Alicycliphilus denitrificans K601: one gene and its partner. The protein of the gene in region 2 interacts with the protein of the main gene of each other region in a pairwise test. Links are inferred from orthologs where the notes say so. Each region holds a gene or a part of one and is shown on either strand. Other genes may lie near its edges.

Region 1 (5,432 bases), 1.8 Mb from region 2 along the record:
CTATGCCCAGCAGCAGCTCGATGTTGTCCGCGCTCAGCGGCATGTCGCCCAGCGTCTCGTCGCTGATGAAGTCTTCCAGGTTGGCCAGGCGCTTGACCATGGCGTCGATGTGCTCCTGCGAAATGGACGCCGTCTTGGACAGGAAGGCATCGGCCAGCGTGTCGGTCAGCAGCTTGATCTGCGCGTCCTGCTGCGCCCCCGTCACGCCGATCAGCGCCAGCCCCTGGCGCAGGCATTGCAGCAGCGCGGGCAGCTGCTGGATGACCTTGGCGCGCTCGGCGCGGTGCGGCTTGGCGCTGGCGGCCCATACCAGGTCGGCCGCGGCGCGCTTGTAGGCGGCCGTGTCGGCGTGCTGCGGGCCGTCGCGCACGGCCGAAACGGCCAGCACCTCGGCCCAGGTCTTGAACAGGAAGTCGCGGATCTCGTCGCGCACCGGCATGTCCTTGAGCAGGGCGCGCAGTTCGATGGTGTACTGGATCGCCAGCGTCTCGCGCTGCTCCACCTGCTGGGCCACGCTGACGATGCGCGAAGTGGCCTGGCGCTCGGTCAGGAAGCGGGCGAGGAATTTCTCGAACTCCCCGTGCACCAGCTCGAACACGCGCTTGCCGGTCTCGGGATACTGCTCGATGACCTGCACGATGCGGCGGATCTCCGCCTCCAGCGCCGTGCCGCTGATGGCGCTGGCGTCGAAGCCCAGCACGCAGCTGCCCATGCGGTCGATCAGCTGGCGCGCGGGGTGGGTGAGGTTGCTGAAGAACTCGGGCTCGGCCAGGGCCACGCGCAGCACCGGCACCTGCAGGCGCGCGAACCACACGCGCACCGCGGGCGGGATGCGGTCTTCGCTCAGGATGCTCTGGAACATCAGCGCCACCACCTCGATGATGGCCTTCTCGCCGGCCGTGCTGGCCTTCTTCTTGAACTCGGCCGCGCGCTCGCGCACCACGTTGGTGACATGCACCACCGCCTGCGGGCTGTAGTCCTCCACCAGGGTGGCCATGCCGCTGTAGTAGAGGTCGGCCTCCACGCGCTCGGCCGACAGCGCGTGCACCAGCGCCGCGGATGCGGGCTGCGGCTGCACCATGTCGTACGCCACGACGGGCTGGGTCAGCAGGCGGCGCAGCTGCATCAGCACGCCCTGGGCGCGCTGGCGCGCCCGCACCAGGGGGCTGCCCGATCCGGCGGCTGCCGCCACCGTGTGCGGGAAGGGGGTCACGTGCGGCGGCGGCAGCCCCTGCGCGGCCGAATGCGCCGCCAGGCCCGCGCCGCCCGATTCCGGGCCCAGCGCGCCGGCGCGGCTCACCCCCGTGGCCGTGCTGCGGCGCACGCGCGCGCGCAGGTCGTTCGGCACGGCCACGCCCTGCTCATCATAGAGCTTGAGCAGCGCCTGGTACTGCGCCAGCGCCAGGTTGGCGAGCTCGCGCTGCAGGGGGTCGAGCACCAGCTGCAGGTCGTCGCGCTTGAGGCCGGCCTCCAGCCATTGCTCCACGAGCCGCAGGCACTGGGCCTCGGGGCGCAGGATGTCGCTGCTGGCGAGCTCGCGGCCCTCCAGGTGCTGGGTGCGCTGGCGCACGGCATCGAAGGGCGCGCCCACCTGCTCGGCCACGGTGAGCGCCATGCGCGAGGCCAGGATCCTGTTCTCGACCTCGTCGTCGCCGACCAGCGCCAGCCCGTCGGACATGGGCATGGCCGCCGTCCGCCCGGGGGCGCTCTGCTGCGCCAGGCCCCCGCGCCAGCCGCGCACCATGAGCTCCACCCAGGCCTTGTGGCGGGTCTGGTAGCCCATCCAGGCGTCGCGTCGCAGCTGCATGTCGCGCACCGTGCCCGTGCGGCCCATGAGCTCGGTCAGGAAATCGAGGAGCTTCTTGTCCAGCGCCGGCAGGCCGGCGCACAGCCCATCCACGAAGCGTTGACGGGCCAGCTGGGCCAGGCGCCGGTGGGCGGTGGAGGGCGGTGAGATGTCCATAGACCTCCGATATTAGCGGTAGCGCATATGCATCCACCCGGACGGCGGGCGTCAGATCACACAACGGCTCCCGAGTTGGGGTCGTTGGGGTCTTCCTCCTTGCGCGCGGAGGCCTTGACCAGATCCTCGCGCTTGACGCCCAGCCACATGGCGATGGCCGCGGCCACGAACACCGAGGAATAGATGCCGAATAGGATGCCGATGGTCAGCGCCAGCGCGAAGTAGTGCAGGCTGGGGCCGCCGAAGAAGAACATCGAGAGCACCATGGCCTCGGTCGAGGCGTGGGTGATGATGGTGCGGCTCATCGTCGAGGTGATGGCGTGGTCGATCACCTCGTGCGTATTGAGCTTGCGGAACTTGCGGAAGGCCTCGCGGATCCGGTCGAAGATCACGACCGACTCGTTGACCGAGTAGCCCAGCACCGCCAGCACGCCCGCGAGCACCGAGAGCGAGAACTCCCACTGGAAGAACGCGAAGAAGCCCAGGATGATGACCACGTCGTGCAGGTTGGCGATGATGGCCGCGACGCCGAACTTCCACTCGAAGCGCAGGGCCAGGTAGATCACGATGCCCAGCACCACCATGCCCAGCGCCATGAGGCCGCCGTGCACCAGTTCCTCGCCGACCTGCGGGCCGACGAACTCGGTGCGCCGCAGCGTGACGCCCGGATCCTCGCTCTTGAGCGCGGCCAGCACCTGCTCGCTCTGCTGGGCCGAGGTCACGCCCTTCTGCACGGGCAGGCGGATCATCACGTCGCGCGAGGTGCCGAAGTTCTGCACCACCACGTCGGGATAGCCCAGCGCCGCCACCTTGTCGCGCACCTTGCCGATGTCGGCGGTCTGCGCGTAGGCCACCTCCATGACGGTGCCGCCGGTGAACTCCACCGACAGGTGCAGGCCGCGCGTGACCAGGAAGAATACCGCCAGGGCGAAGGTGATGAAGGACACCGCGTTGAGCACCAACGCGTACTTCATGAACGGGATGTCTTTTTTGATGCGGAAAAATTCCATGATTTTTCCTCCTAGTTACTACGGCCAGCCACGGAGCGCAGCTCGCTCGCGTCCTCGGGCTTCCACACCTGGCCGATGGCCACGCTCTTGAGCTTCTTCTTGCGGCCATACCAGAGGTTGACCAGGCCGCGCGAGAAGAACACGGCCGAGAACATGCTGGTCAGGATGCCGATGCAGTGCACCACGGCGAAGCCGCGCACCGGCCCCGTGCCGAAGGCCAGCAGCGCCAGGCCCGCGATCAGCGTGGTGACGTTGGAGTCCAGGATGGTGGCCCAGGCGCGCTCGTAGCCCGCGGCGATCGCCGCCTGCGGCGCCACGCCCGCGCGCAGTTCCTCGCGGATGCGTTCGTTGATCAGCACGTTGGAGTCGATCGCCACGCCCAGCGCCAGCGCCATGGCGGCGATGCCTGGCAGCGTGAGCGTGGCCTGCAGCATGGACAGCACGGCGATGAGCATCAGCACGTTCACCGAGAGCGCGATGGTGGAGAACACGCCGAACAGCACGTAGTACACGCACATGAAGGCCGCGATCGCCGCCATGCCCCAGACCACGCTGTGGATGCCGCGCGCGATGTTGTCCGCGCCCAGGCTCGGGCCGATGGTGTATTCCTCGATGATCTCCATGGGCGCGGCGAGCGACCCGGCGCGCAGCAGCAGGGCCGTGTCGTTGGCCTCGGTGGTGGTCATGCGGCCCGAGATCTGCACGCGCCCGCCGCCGATCTCGCTGCGGATCACCGGGGCCGTGACGACCTCGCCCTTGCCCTTCTCGAACAGCACGATGGCCATGCGCTTGCCGATGTTCTCGCGCGTCACGTCCTTGAAGATGCGCGAGCCCTTGGCGTCCAGCGTGAGGTTCACGGTGGGCTCCTGGGTCTGGCCGTCGAAGCCGGGCTGGGCGTCGGTCAGGTTCTCGCCCGTGAGGATGACCTGCTTCTTGACGATCACGGCCTGGCCGTTGCGGTCCAGGTATTTCTCGTCGCCGAAGGGCACGGGGCCGGTGCCCATCTCGGCGGCGCGTGCCTCGGTGCCCTCGTCCACCATGCGCACCTCCAGCGTGGCGGTGCGGCCCAGGATGTCCTTGGCCTTGGCCGTGTCCTGCACGCCGGGCAGCTGCACGACGATGCGGTCCAGCCCCTGCTGCTGGATCACGGGCTCGGCCACGCCGAGCTCGTTGATGCGGTTGTGCAGCGTGACCATGTTCTGCTTGAGCGCCTGCTCCTGCACCTTGCGCAGGGCCTCGGGCTTGATCGTGGCGCGCAGCCTCAGGCCCTCGCCATCGGGGCTGCTCGCGACCACGAGGTCGGGGAACTGGTCGGCGACCAGGTTGCGCGCCGCCGTGGCCGTGGCCTCGTCGCGCACGCGGATGTCCACGGCCTGGCCGTCGCGGCTGATGCCACCGTGGCGGATGTTCTTCTCGCGCAGGGCGGTACGCAGGTCGCCGGCATAGGACTCAGCCTTCTTGGTGATGGCCGCCTGCATGTCCACCTGCAGCATGAAGTGCACGCCGCCGCGCAGGTCCAGCCCCAGGTACATGGGGCGTGCGTTGATCGCGGTCAGCCAGTCGGGCGAGCGCGACACGAGGTTAAGCGCGACGATGTAGGGCGGGTCGGACGGGTCGGGGACCAGCGCCTTCTCGATCGCGTCCTTGGCCTTGAGCTGATTGTCCGGTGTATCGAAGCGCGCGCGCACCGAGTGGCCGTCGAACACCACCGAGTCCGGGCTCACCCCGGCCGACTGGAGCACCTCCTCGACGCGCCGCTGCAGCGCGCCATCGACCTTGATCGTGGCCTTGGCCGAGGACACCTGCACGGCAGGCGCCTCGCCGAAGAAATTGGGCAGGGTGTACAAGGCCCCTATGAGCAACGCGATCACCAGGATCGCGTACTTCCAGACCGGGTAACGGTTCATGATCGCGTTTCTTCAATACCCGGGAGGCAGCGGGCCCGCCCCCCGGAAACAGGCCCGCGGGCCTGGGAAAACCGGCCCGGGATTACTTGACGGTGCCCTTGGGCAGCACCTGGGAGACGGCGCTGCGCTGCACCTGCACCTGCACGCCGCTGGCGATCTCCAGCTGGATATAGCCCTCGGACAGGCCCGCCACCTTGCCCAGCAGGCCGCCGGCCGTGGCCACCTCGTCGCCCTTGGCCAGGGCGTCGATCATGGCGCGGTGCTCTTTCTGGCGCTTCATCTGGGGCCGGATCATGATGAAGTACAGCACCACGAACATCAGCACCAGCGGCAGCATGCCGGTGAGCGAACCCATCAGGCCGCCCTCGGCGGCTGCGGCGGGTGCGGTTTGTGCAAAGGCGGAAGAGATAAACACGGGAGAAGCTCCACTCAAACTAGGGATGGAAGGTCTGACACGCCCCACGGGGCCTGCCGCGAGGGCAACAGGTAATTGTATGCGGCGTGCGCCAGCGCCCGCATGGCAAGGCCCGCCGGACTCCAGGGCTTGCCGCG
Region 2 (7,900 bases):
AATGAAGACCAAGAGCAGCGCGAAGAAGCGTTTTCGCGTTCGTCCGGGTGGCACCGTCAAGCGCGGTCAAGCCTTCAAGCGTCACATCCTGACCAAGAAGACCACCAAGAACAAGCGCCAGTTGCGTGGTGCAGTGGCCGTGCATGAGACCAACATGGGTCACATGGCACAGATGCTGCCTTTCGCAGGCCTGTAATCAACTGACGAACAAGGAGAAAGCACATGCCTCGCGTCAAACGTGGTGTTACGGCCCGCGCCCGTCACAAGAAGGTTCTCGCCCTGGCCAAGGGTTTCCGCGGCCGCCGCGGCAACGTCTTCCGCATCGCCAAGCAGGCGGTGATGAAGGCCGGGCAATATGCCTACCGTGACCGCCGTACCAAGAAGCGCGTGTTCCGCCAGCTGTGGATCGCCCGTATCAACGCCGCTGCCCGTGAACTGGGCCTGACCTACAGCCAGTTCGCCAACGGCCTGAAGAAGGCGTCCATCGAGATCGACCGCAAGATGCTGGCCGACCTCGCGGTGCATGACAAGGCTGCCTTCGGCAGCATCGTGGAGCAAGTCAAGGCCAAGCTGGCCGCTTGAGTTCACGACTGTCAGCTATGTTCTTCATAGCTTTCAGCGCGCAAACAACAAGGGCTAGGGCTTGAGAAGGCGCTAGCCCTTGTTTCTTTTCAAGAGTCGATATGAACGAGTTGGATTCCTTGGTCGAAAGCGCGCGCGAGTCGTTCGCGCGCTCCGCAACCCCCGCCGAGCTGGAGAACGCCAAGGCGCAGTTCCTGGGCAAGTCGGGCCGCCTGACCGAGCTGATGAAGGGCATGGCGCAGCTCTCGCCCGAGGAGAAGAAGACGCGCGGCGCCGCGATCAACGTGGCCAAGCAGGCGGTGGAGGCGCTGCTCGCGGCGCGTCGCCAGGCGCTGGCCGATGCGGAGCTGGAACGCCAGCTCAAGGCCGAGGCGCTGGACGTGACGCTGCCCGGCCGCAGGCAGGGGCGCGGCGGGCTGCACCCGGTGTCGCTCACGCTCGAGCGCATCGAGGGCATCTTCGGCTCCATGGGCTTCGACGTGGCCGACGGCCCCGAGATCGAGACCGACTGGTTCAACTTCACGGCCCTCAATACGCCCGAGGACCATCCGGCGCGCTCCATGCACGACACTTTCTACGTGGAAGGCGGCACGAGCGAGGCGCCCCACCTGCTGCGCACGCACACCAGCCCCATGCAGGTGCGCTACGCGGTGCAGCACGTCAAGAAATACCGCCACCTGATCGACGCGGGCCAGCCCATGCCCGAGATCCGCGTGATCGCGCCGGGCCGCACCTACCGCGTGGACAGCGACGCCACGCACTCGCCCATGTTCCACCAGTGCGAGGGCCTGTGGATCGGCGAGAACGTGAGCTTCAAGGACCTGAAGGTCGTGTTCACGGCCTTCTGCAGGACCTTCTTCGAGAGCGATGACCTCGTGCTGCGCTTCCGGCCCAGCTTCTTCCCGTTCACCGAGCCCAGCGCCGAGATCGACATCCAGTTCCAGAGCGGCCCGCTGGCCGGCCGCTGGCTGGAGGTGGCGGGCAGCGGCCAGGTGCACCCCAACGTGGTGCGCAACATGGGGCTGGACCCCGAGCGCTTCATCGGCTTCGCCTTCGGCATGGGGCCGGACCGGCTGACCATGCTGCGCTATGGCGTGAACGATTTGCGCCTGTTCTTCGACGGCGACATCCGCTTCCTGTCGCAGTTCCAGTAACGCACGAAAAGAGGAGCTGCCAGCGCTTGCCGGCAAAGGGTTTCAGATCGTTTTGATATTGAAACTATGGAATGGCAAGCGCCAGCAGCTCACTTTAAAAGAGCACGCCAAAGAAGTCTGACTATGCAATTCCCTGAATCCTGGTTGCGAGAGTTCTGCAACCCGCCTTTGACCACCCAAGAACTGGCCGATACCCTGACGATGGCGGGGCTGGAGGTCGAGGAGCTCCAGCCCGTCGCCCCGCCGTTCAGAAGAATAGTCGTCGGCGAGATCAAGGAGGCCGCGCAGCACCCCAACGCCGATCGCCTGCGCGTGTGCCAGGTGGACGTGGGCCAGCCCGAGCTGCTCAACATCGTCTGCGGCGCGCCCAACGCGCGCGCGGGCATCCGCGTGCCATGCGCCATGGTGGGCGCCGAGCTGCCTCCGGGCGAGGACGGCAAACCCTTCCTCATCAAGGTGGGCAAGCTGCGCGGCGTGGAGAGCCACGGCATGCTGTGCTCGGCGCGAGAGCTGAAACTGTCCGAGGACCACGGCGGCCTGCTGGAGCTGCCCGCCGACGCGCCGCTGGGCCAGGACATTCGCGAGTACCTGAAGCTCGACGACACGCTGTTCACGCTCAAGCTCACGCCCAACCTCGCGCATTGCCTGAGCGTGTACGGCGTCGCGCGCGAAGTGTCCGCGCTCACGGGCGCGCCGCTCAAGGCGCTGCAGTTCCCCGAGGCCGCCGCCGCCATCGACGACCGCCTGCCCGTGCGCGTGAGCGCGCCCGACCTGTGCGGGCGCTTCTCGGGCCGCGTGGTGCGGGGCGTCAACCCGCGCGCGCAGACGCCGCAGTGGATAGTCGATCGCCTCGCGCGCTGTGGCCAGCGCAGCGTGGCGCCGCTCGTGGACATCTCCAACTACGTGATGTTCGAATTCGGCCGGCCGTCCCACATCTTCGACCTGGACAAGATCCATGGCGGCCTCGACGTGCGCTGGGGCAGGGCGGGCGAGCAGCTCAAGCTGCTCAACGGCAACACCATCACCGTCGACGAGAAAGTCGGCGTGATCGCCGACGAGCGCGAAGTGGAATCGCTCGCCGGCATCATGGGCGGCGACGCCACGGCCGTCTCCGACGACACGCGCAACGTCTACGTGGAGGCCGCCTTCTGGTGGCCCGAGGCCGTGGCCGGCCGCTCGCGCCGCTACAACTTCGCGACCGACGCGGGCCACCGCTTCGAGCGCGGCGTGGACCCCGAGCTCACCGTGGAGCACATCGAGCGCATCACGCAGCTCATCGTCGAGATCTGCGGCACGCCCGAGACGGCCCTGGGCCCCATCGACGACCAGCGCGTGAACATGCCCGCGCAGAACGCCGTGCGCATGCGCGTGGCGCGCGCGGCCAAGGTCATCGGCATGCCGCTCACGCAGGTGCAATGCGCGGATGCGCTCAGGCGCCTGGGCCTGTCGGTGCGGGAGGAGGAGGGTGCGGTGACCGTGCTGCCGCCGTCCTTCCGCTTCGACCTGCGCCTGGAGGAAGACCTGATCGAGGAAGTCGCGCGCGTGGTGGGCTACAACAACCTGCCCACGAACCCGCCGCTTGCTCCCATCACGCCGAAGCTGCGCGCCGAGTCGCGCCGCAGCAGCTTCGCCGTGCGCCGCGAGCTCGCGGCCCTGGGCTACCAGGAGACCATCAACTTCAGCTTTGTCGAAGAGCGCTGGGAGACGGAGCTGGCCGGCAACGCCGCGCCCATCAGGCTGCTCAACCCCATCGCCAGCCAGCTGAGCGTGATGCGCTCGTCGCTGCTGGGCTCGCTGCTGCAGGTGCTCAAGTTCAACCTGGACCGCAAGGCCGGCCGCGTGCGCGTGTTCGAGCTTGGCCGCGTGTTCCTGCGCGATGCCGGCGTGCAGGGCAGCGACAGCAGCGTGGAGGGCTATGCCCAGCCCATGCGCGTGGCGGGCCTGGCCCATGGCGCGGCCGACGCGCTGCAATGGGGCCGCAAGGACAAAGCCGTGGACTTCTACGACGCCAAGGGCGACGTGGAGGCGCTGCTGGCCCCGCTGCGCCCCACGTTCGAGCCGGCCACGCACCCCGCGCTGCACCCAGGCCGCTGCGCGCGCGTGCTGCTCGACGGCAAGGCCATCGGCTTCGTCGGCGAGCTGCACCCGCAGTGGCGCCAGTCCTGGGAACTACCCGCGGCGCCGGTGATGTTCGAGCTCGAACTCGATGCCGTGCTGCAGCGCAAGGTGCCGGCCTTCCGCGCCGTGGCCAAGCGCCAGTTCGTGGAGCGCGACATCGCCGTGGTCGTGGCCGAGCGCGTCACCCATGACGAGGTGATGGGCGCCATCGCCGCCGCCCTGCCGGGCGAGCTGCTGCGCTCGGCCGTGCTGTTCGACGTGTTCCGGCCCCAGCCGCCGCGCGCGGGCGAGAGCGCGCCGGCGGGCGCGCTGGCCCAGGGCGAAAAGAGCCTGGCCATGCGCCTGACGCTGGGCAGCGACAGCGCCGCGCTGACAGATACGGAAATCGACGCCGCCGTGCAGACCGTGCTGCAGGCGCTGGCCCAACAGACGGGAGCGAGGTTGCGATGACATCGGGAATGGAAACCGGCGCGATCGAATTCGCGGTGGAGAGCCTGGAGTCCCCGGCTCTGACCAAGGCGCAGCTGGCGGACCTGCTGTTCGAGCACATAGGCCTGAACAAGCGCGAGTCCAAGGACATGGTGGACGCGTTCTTCGACCTGATCGTGCAAAGCCTGGTCGATGGCCAGGACGTGAAGCTCTCGGGCTTCGGCAATTTCCAGATCCGCACCAAGGCCCCGCGGCCCGGGCGCAACCCGCGCACGGGCGAGACGATCCCCATCGAGGCGCGGCGTGTGGTGACGTTCCATGCCAGCAGCAAGCTCAAGGAGCAGATCCAGGGCCGCTCCAAAGAGGCCTGAGGCCGTTGACACTGTCTTGCGTTTGCAGCCCCCCGGTCCCTGGTGGACTCGGGGCGCCTGCAGTACCCTTGAGGGTTTCCGCTCATTCACGCAGATCCCATGAGCACCCAGCTGCCCCCCATCCCGGCCAAGCGCTACTTCACGATTGGTGAGGTGGCCGATCTGTGCGGTGTCAAGCCCCATGTCTTGCGCTACTGGGAGCAGGAGTTCACGCAGCTGAGGCCCGTGAAGCGGCGTGGCAACCGGCGCTATTACCAGCACCACGAGGTGCTGATGATCCGCCGCATCCGCGACCTGCTGTACGACCAGGGCTTCACCATCAGTGGCGCGCGCAACCGGTTGCAGGAGCTGACGCATGCGGACAAGGGTTTGCGTGGCGCTTCGCTGCCCGGGCCCGATGACGAGCAGGCATTGCACGGGGAGCCTGGCGCGCAGTCCGTGGAGGGCGATGGGCCGCACGCTGTGCCTCTCGACCCTGCGCGGCTCAGAAAAGAATTGGAAGAAATTCGCGCACTTCTTTTTTAGTGCTGATTTTTCGCTATAGAATACAAGTCTTGTCGGCGTGTAGCGCAGCCTGGTAGCGCACTTGCATGGGGTGCAAGGGGTCGCGAGTTCGAATCCCGCCACGCCGACCAATAACGATAAGGGCTCCTAGCTATCAAGTTAGGAGCCCTTTTTCTTTGTTCGGCAGCCAGGGGTCCACCCAGGGGTCCACCAGTTCTGGGACGGGATGGGCTTCCCTTGCGACATAGATGGGTGCAGAAACCCGAAGCGCACACGTATTCCCTGCATGCTGTAGAGGGTTTTGCGCTGGATGGGCTGGCGAACTGGTTACGTGCCCCGTGTCCGGTTTCGTTCTTGCGCGTTGCATTGGCCTGGTAAGAAGCGTCTCACCTTTAGCGCTGCTCGATTTCTCCGGGATCGGCGTGCTTGGCGCGCATTGTGGAGATCCAAGTGCTCAGGGCGCGAACTCGCGTGTAGATGCCGGCTCCCTGATGCTTCGCGCAGTCGACGCCGCGGCTGACGATGCCGATCACGAACTGTCGGCCGCCCAGCTCAGCCACGAGCGGTCCCCCGCTGTCGCCGCTGCATGCGTCCTCGACGTTCCCCCCTGCACAGATCATCAGCGTGTCCGCCAGCGGAGGTATCCCAGGACCCGATGCTTGGCATGTCGCGCCGGGATGGATGGTGACGTTCGCTGCCAGCAAGTCGGTGGAAAACACCCCCGATTCCGTGATACCCCAGCCGAAGACCTGGGCCTTCGCTCCTACGGCGTCCAGTGACGCTTCGGCCGCGGAGGCGAGTTCCAGCGGTTTTGCCGCGATGGGCTGGTCGAGCTTGAGCAGCGCGGCGTCGAAGCGCCGGGACGAGGCGCTGTATTCCAGTCCCTGGTGGTAGTAGGTCTCGAGTTCGTTGACCCGGCGCACGGTTCGCGCCGGATCTTTGAGATTCCGCGTATTGGCGATGACGCGGACGTCGGAGGCGTCGATGCCATCAGAGCAGTGGGCGGCGGTGAGAACCCAGCGCGATGCAATGACCGCGCCTCCGCAGCGGATTGCATCGGGGGTCTTGCGCAGCACGATTGCCACTTGCCAGGATAGCTCCAGCGATGGATCGGGCTTGAAGCCCTTGTAGATATAGGGCTTGGTGCCTTCCTGCCAAGCGGCCGCGAGGGCGAGGCCGCCGCAGCCCGCCACAGCGAGGCCGAGGAACAGCCGCCTCCTATTGGTTGCGGGCCTTGTCGAAGGAGCCATACAAACTGTCCAATGCGCTCAGATCCTTGGTGGCAGCGAACAGCGCGTCAACCAACTCGCTGGGGCTTGACGGACCGGCCTCGATAGCCCGCGTGTAGGTCCAGTACCAAGTGCGCAAGCTGGCTAGAGTCCGGTCGGCGATCGTGAGAGCGCCCAGCACCTTGGCGTGCGCTGCTGCGGTCTCGGCGAACGCGTCTGCGGCCTGCAGGTTGAGAGTGCGGGGCAAGGCCGGGTTTCGTGCATCGCGTAGCAGTAGCAAGGCCTTGCGCTCAAGGTATTGAAGGTGCTCGCGCAGCATACGGGAGTAGGCGCTGCGCGCACCCGGTGGTACTTTTGACTTGCGCAGCTCCGGATCGTTGGCGATGGCGCCTTGGCTCGTGCTGGAATCGAGTTGGTCCAAGGCGACAGCCACCTCTGCCTTGTAGATGGCGACGTACTGGCGTAGCGCGGCAGCGCGAAGCTCGCGGTCCGCGATCTGCTCGATCTTGAGGATGAGCGCACCGACTGCTTGGATCACAGCTACCGAGCCCAATGCCTTGACATCCGTGCCGAAATCAGGCCCAGTGATCTCCGCAGCAAAGTTCTGTCGGATCACAGTGCCGCAGTCCAATTCGCGCTTCACGATATCGGCCTCCTGCTCGGCCGTGTCCTTCCGGCGTTGTATTTCCCGGGCCTGGTAGTCGCCCAGTGCAGTGAGGCTGTTGAGCGTCTTCTGTGTGGTGGCGATGCTCTGCTGATAGCCCGAAAAGCTGGCATCGGGTTCCTTGCTGAGCACGGTCAGCTGTCGCTGGAATGCGTCCAGCGCATCGAGCGCTTCTGCCGGAATCGGTGGAGGCGGCGCGCACAGCGCGCTGATCAGGCCATTTAGTTCAGTGGCGTCCACCTGGCTGTTGAGAATGGGCGCGGCTGCGTAGAACGCCATCCGGGCAGCGTCCGCCTCGGCCTGACGTTGTCGCAGTTGTGAAATGACGGGGCTTACTTTCTCCGTGAGCGCCTTCTGCTGGCTGAATGTGACACAGCCGCTCGCTAGCAGCGAGAGACCAGCCGCCGCCGCTGCCTTGGAGATCCGCTTCATCATCCGCCCCTCCGTTGGTTGCATTTCCGATACGAAGGGAATGTAAACGTCATTGCCAAAAGCGACAAAGAGGATTTGTCATCGGGAAATCCGCCCGTTCACGCTCGCGGCACCTGTGCCATTCGCGGCCCGCGCAAGTGCCTCAGTCGATTCAAGCGGTTCGGCAGCGCTCTCAAGCTGTGGGGCACGCGCGAGCCATCGCAGTGACACCGTGCTGGCGGTCATCTGCCTGGACAACGCCGAGGTGATCTCCATCAAAGAGCGCAAGCGTTAGCCGACCGTGTGCCGACGGTCGCTTTCGACGTGATCGAGGCTGCAGTCCGCGAGACGCAGACGGCAGTCTAGGATTCGCAGGGCTCCCAGGAAGATTGAGGAACTCGGACATTCGACGGCGCCAGCCGACCATATCGTGTGGTG

Evidence for each region. The genes of interacting proteins can lie anywhere in the genome.
Region 1: the proteins of pheT (region 2) and secD interact in binary tests that used the Escherichia coli proteins (3 or more experiments, as listed by UniProt). The link is inferred for Alicycliphilus denitrificans K601 from one-to-one orthologs.

Annotation. Positions count from the first base shown.
Region 1 is NC_015422.1:4,791,317-4,796,748, forward strand. Bases 2,433-5,432 are described here. They hold secD (protein translocase subunit SecD), read right to left. Parts: upstream 4,881-5,432; coding sequence 2,985-4,880; downstream 2,433-2,984. Other genes in these bases: secF (protein translocase subunit SecF), read right to left, coding at 2,433-2,973; yajC (preprotein translocase subunit YajC), read right to left, coding at 4,963-5,295. Outside these bases: ALIDE2_RS22670 (DUF1631 family protein), read right to left, coding at 1-1,963; more of secF, read right to left, coding at 2,020-2,432. UniProt on the Escherichia coli protein: Part of the Sec protein translocase complex. Interacts with the SecYEG preprotein conducting channel. SecDF uses the proton motive force (PMF) to complete protein translocation after the ATP-dependent function of SecA.
Region 2 is NC_015422.1:2,949,541-2,957,440, reverse strand. The notes cover bases 1,548-4,581. They hold pheT (phenylalanine--tRNA ligase subunit beta), read left to right. Parts: upstream 1,548-1,859; coding sequence 1,860-4,304; downstream 4,305-4,581. Other genes in these bases: ALIDE2_RS14030 (integration host factor subunit alpha), read left to right, coding at 4,301-4,581; pheS (phenylalanine--tRNA ligase subunit alpha), read left to right, coding at 1,548-1,736. Outside these bases: rpmI (50S ribosomal protein L35), read left to right, coding at 1-196; rplT (50S ribosomal protein L20), read left to right, coding at 223-582; more of pheS, read left to right, coding at 684-1,547; more of ALIDE2_RS14030, read left to right, coding at 4,582-4,654; ALIDE2_RS14025 (MerR family transcriptional regulator), read left to right, coding at 4,754-5,179; ALIDE2_RS14015 (S1 family peptidase), read right to left, coding at 5,551-6,408; ALIDE2_RS14010 (hypothetical protein), read right to left, coding at 6,377-7,486.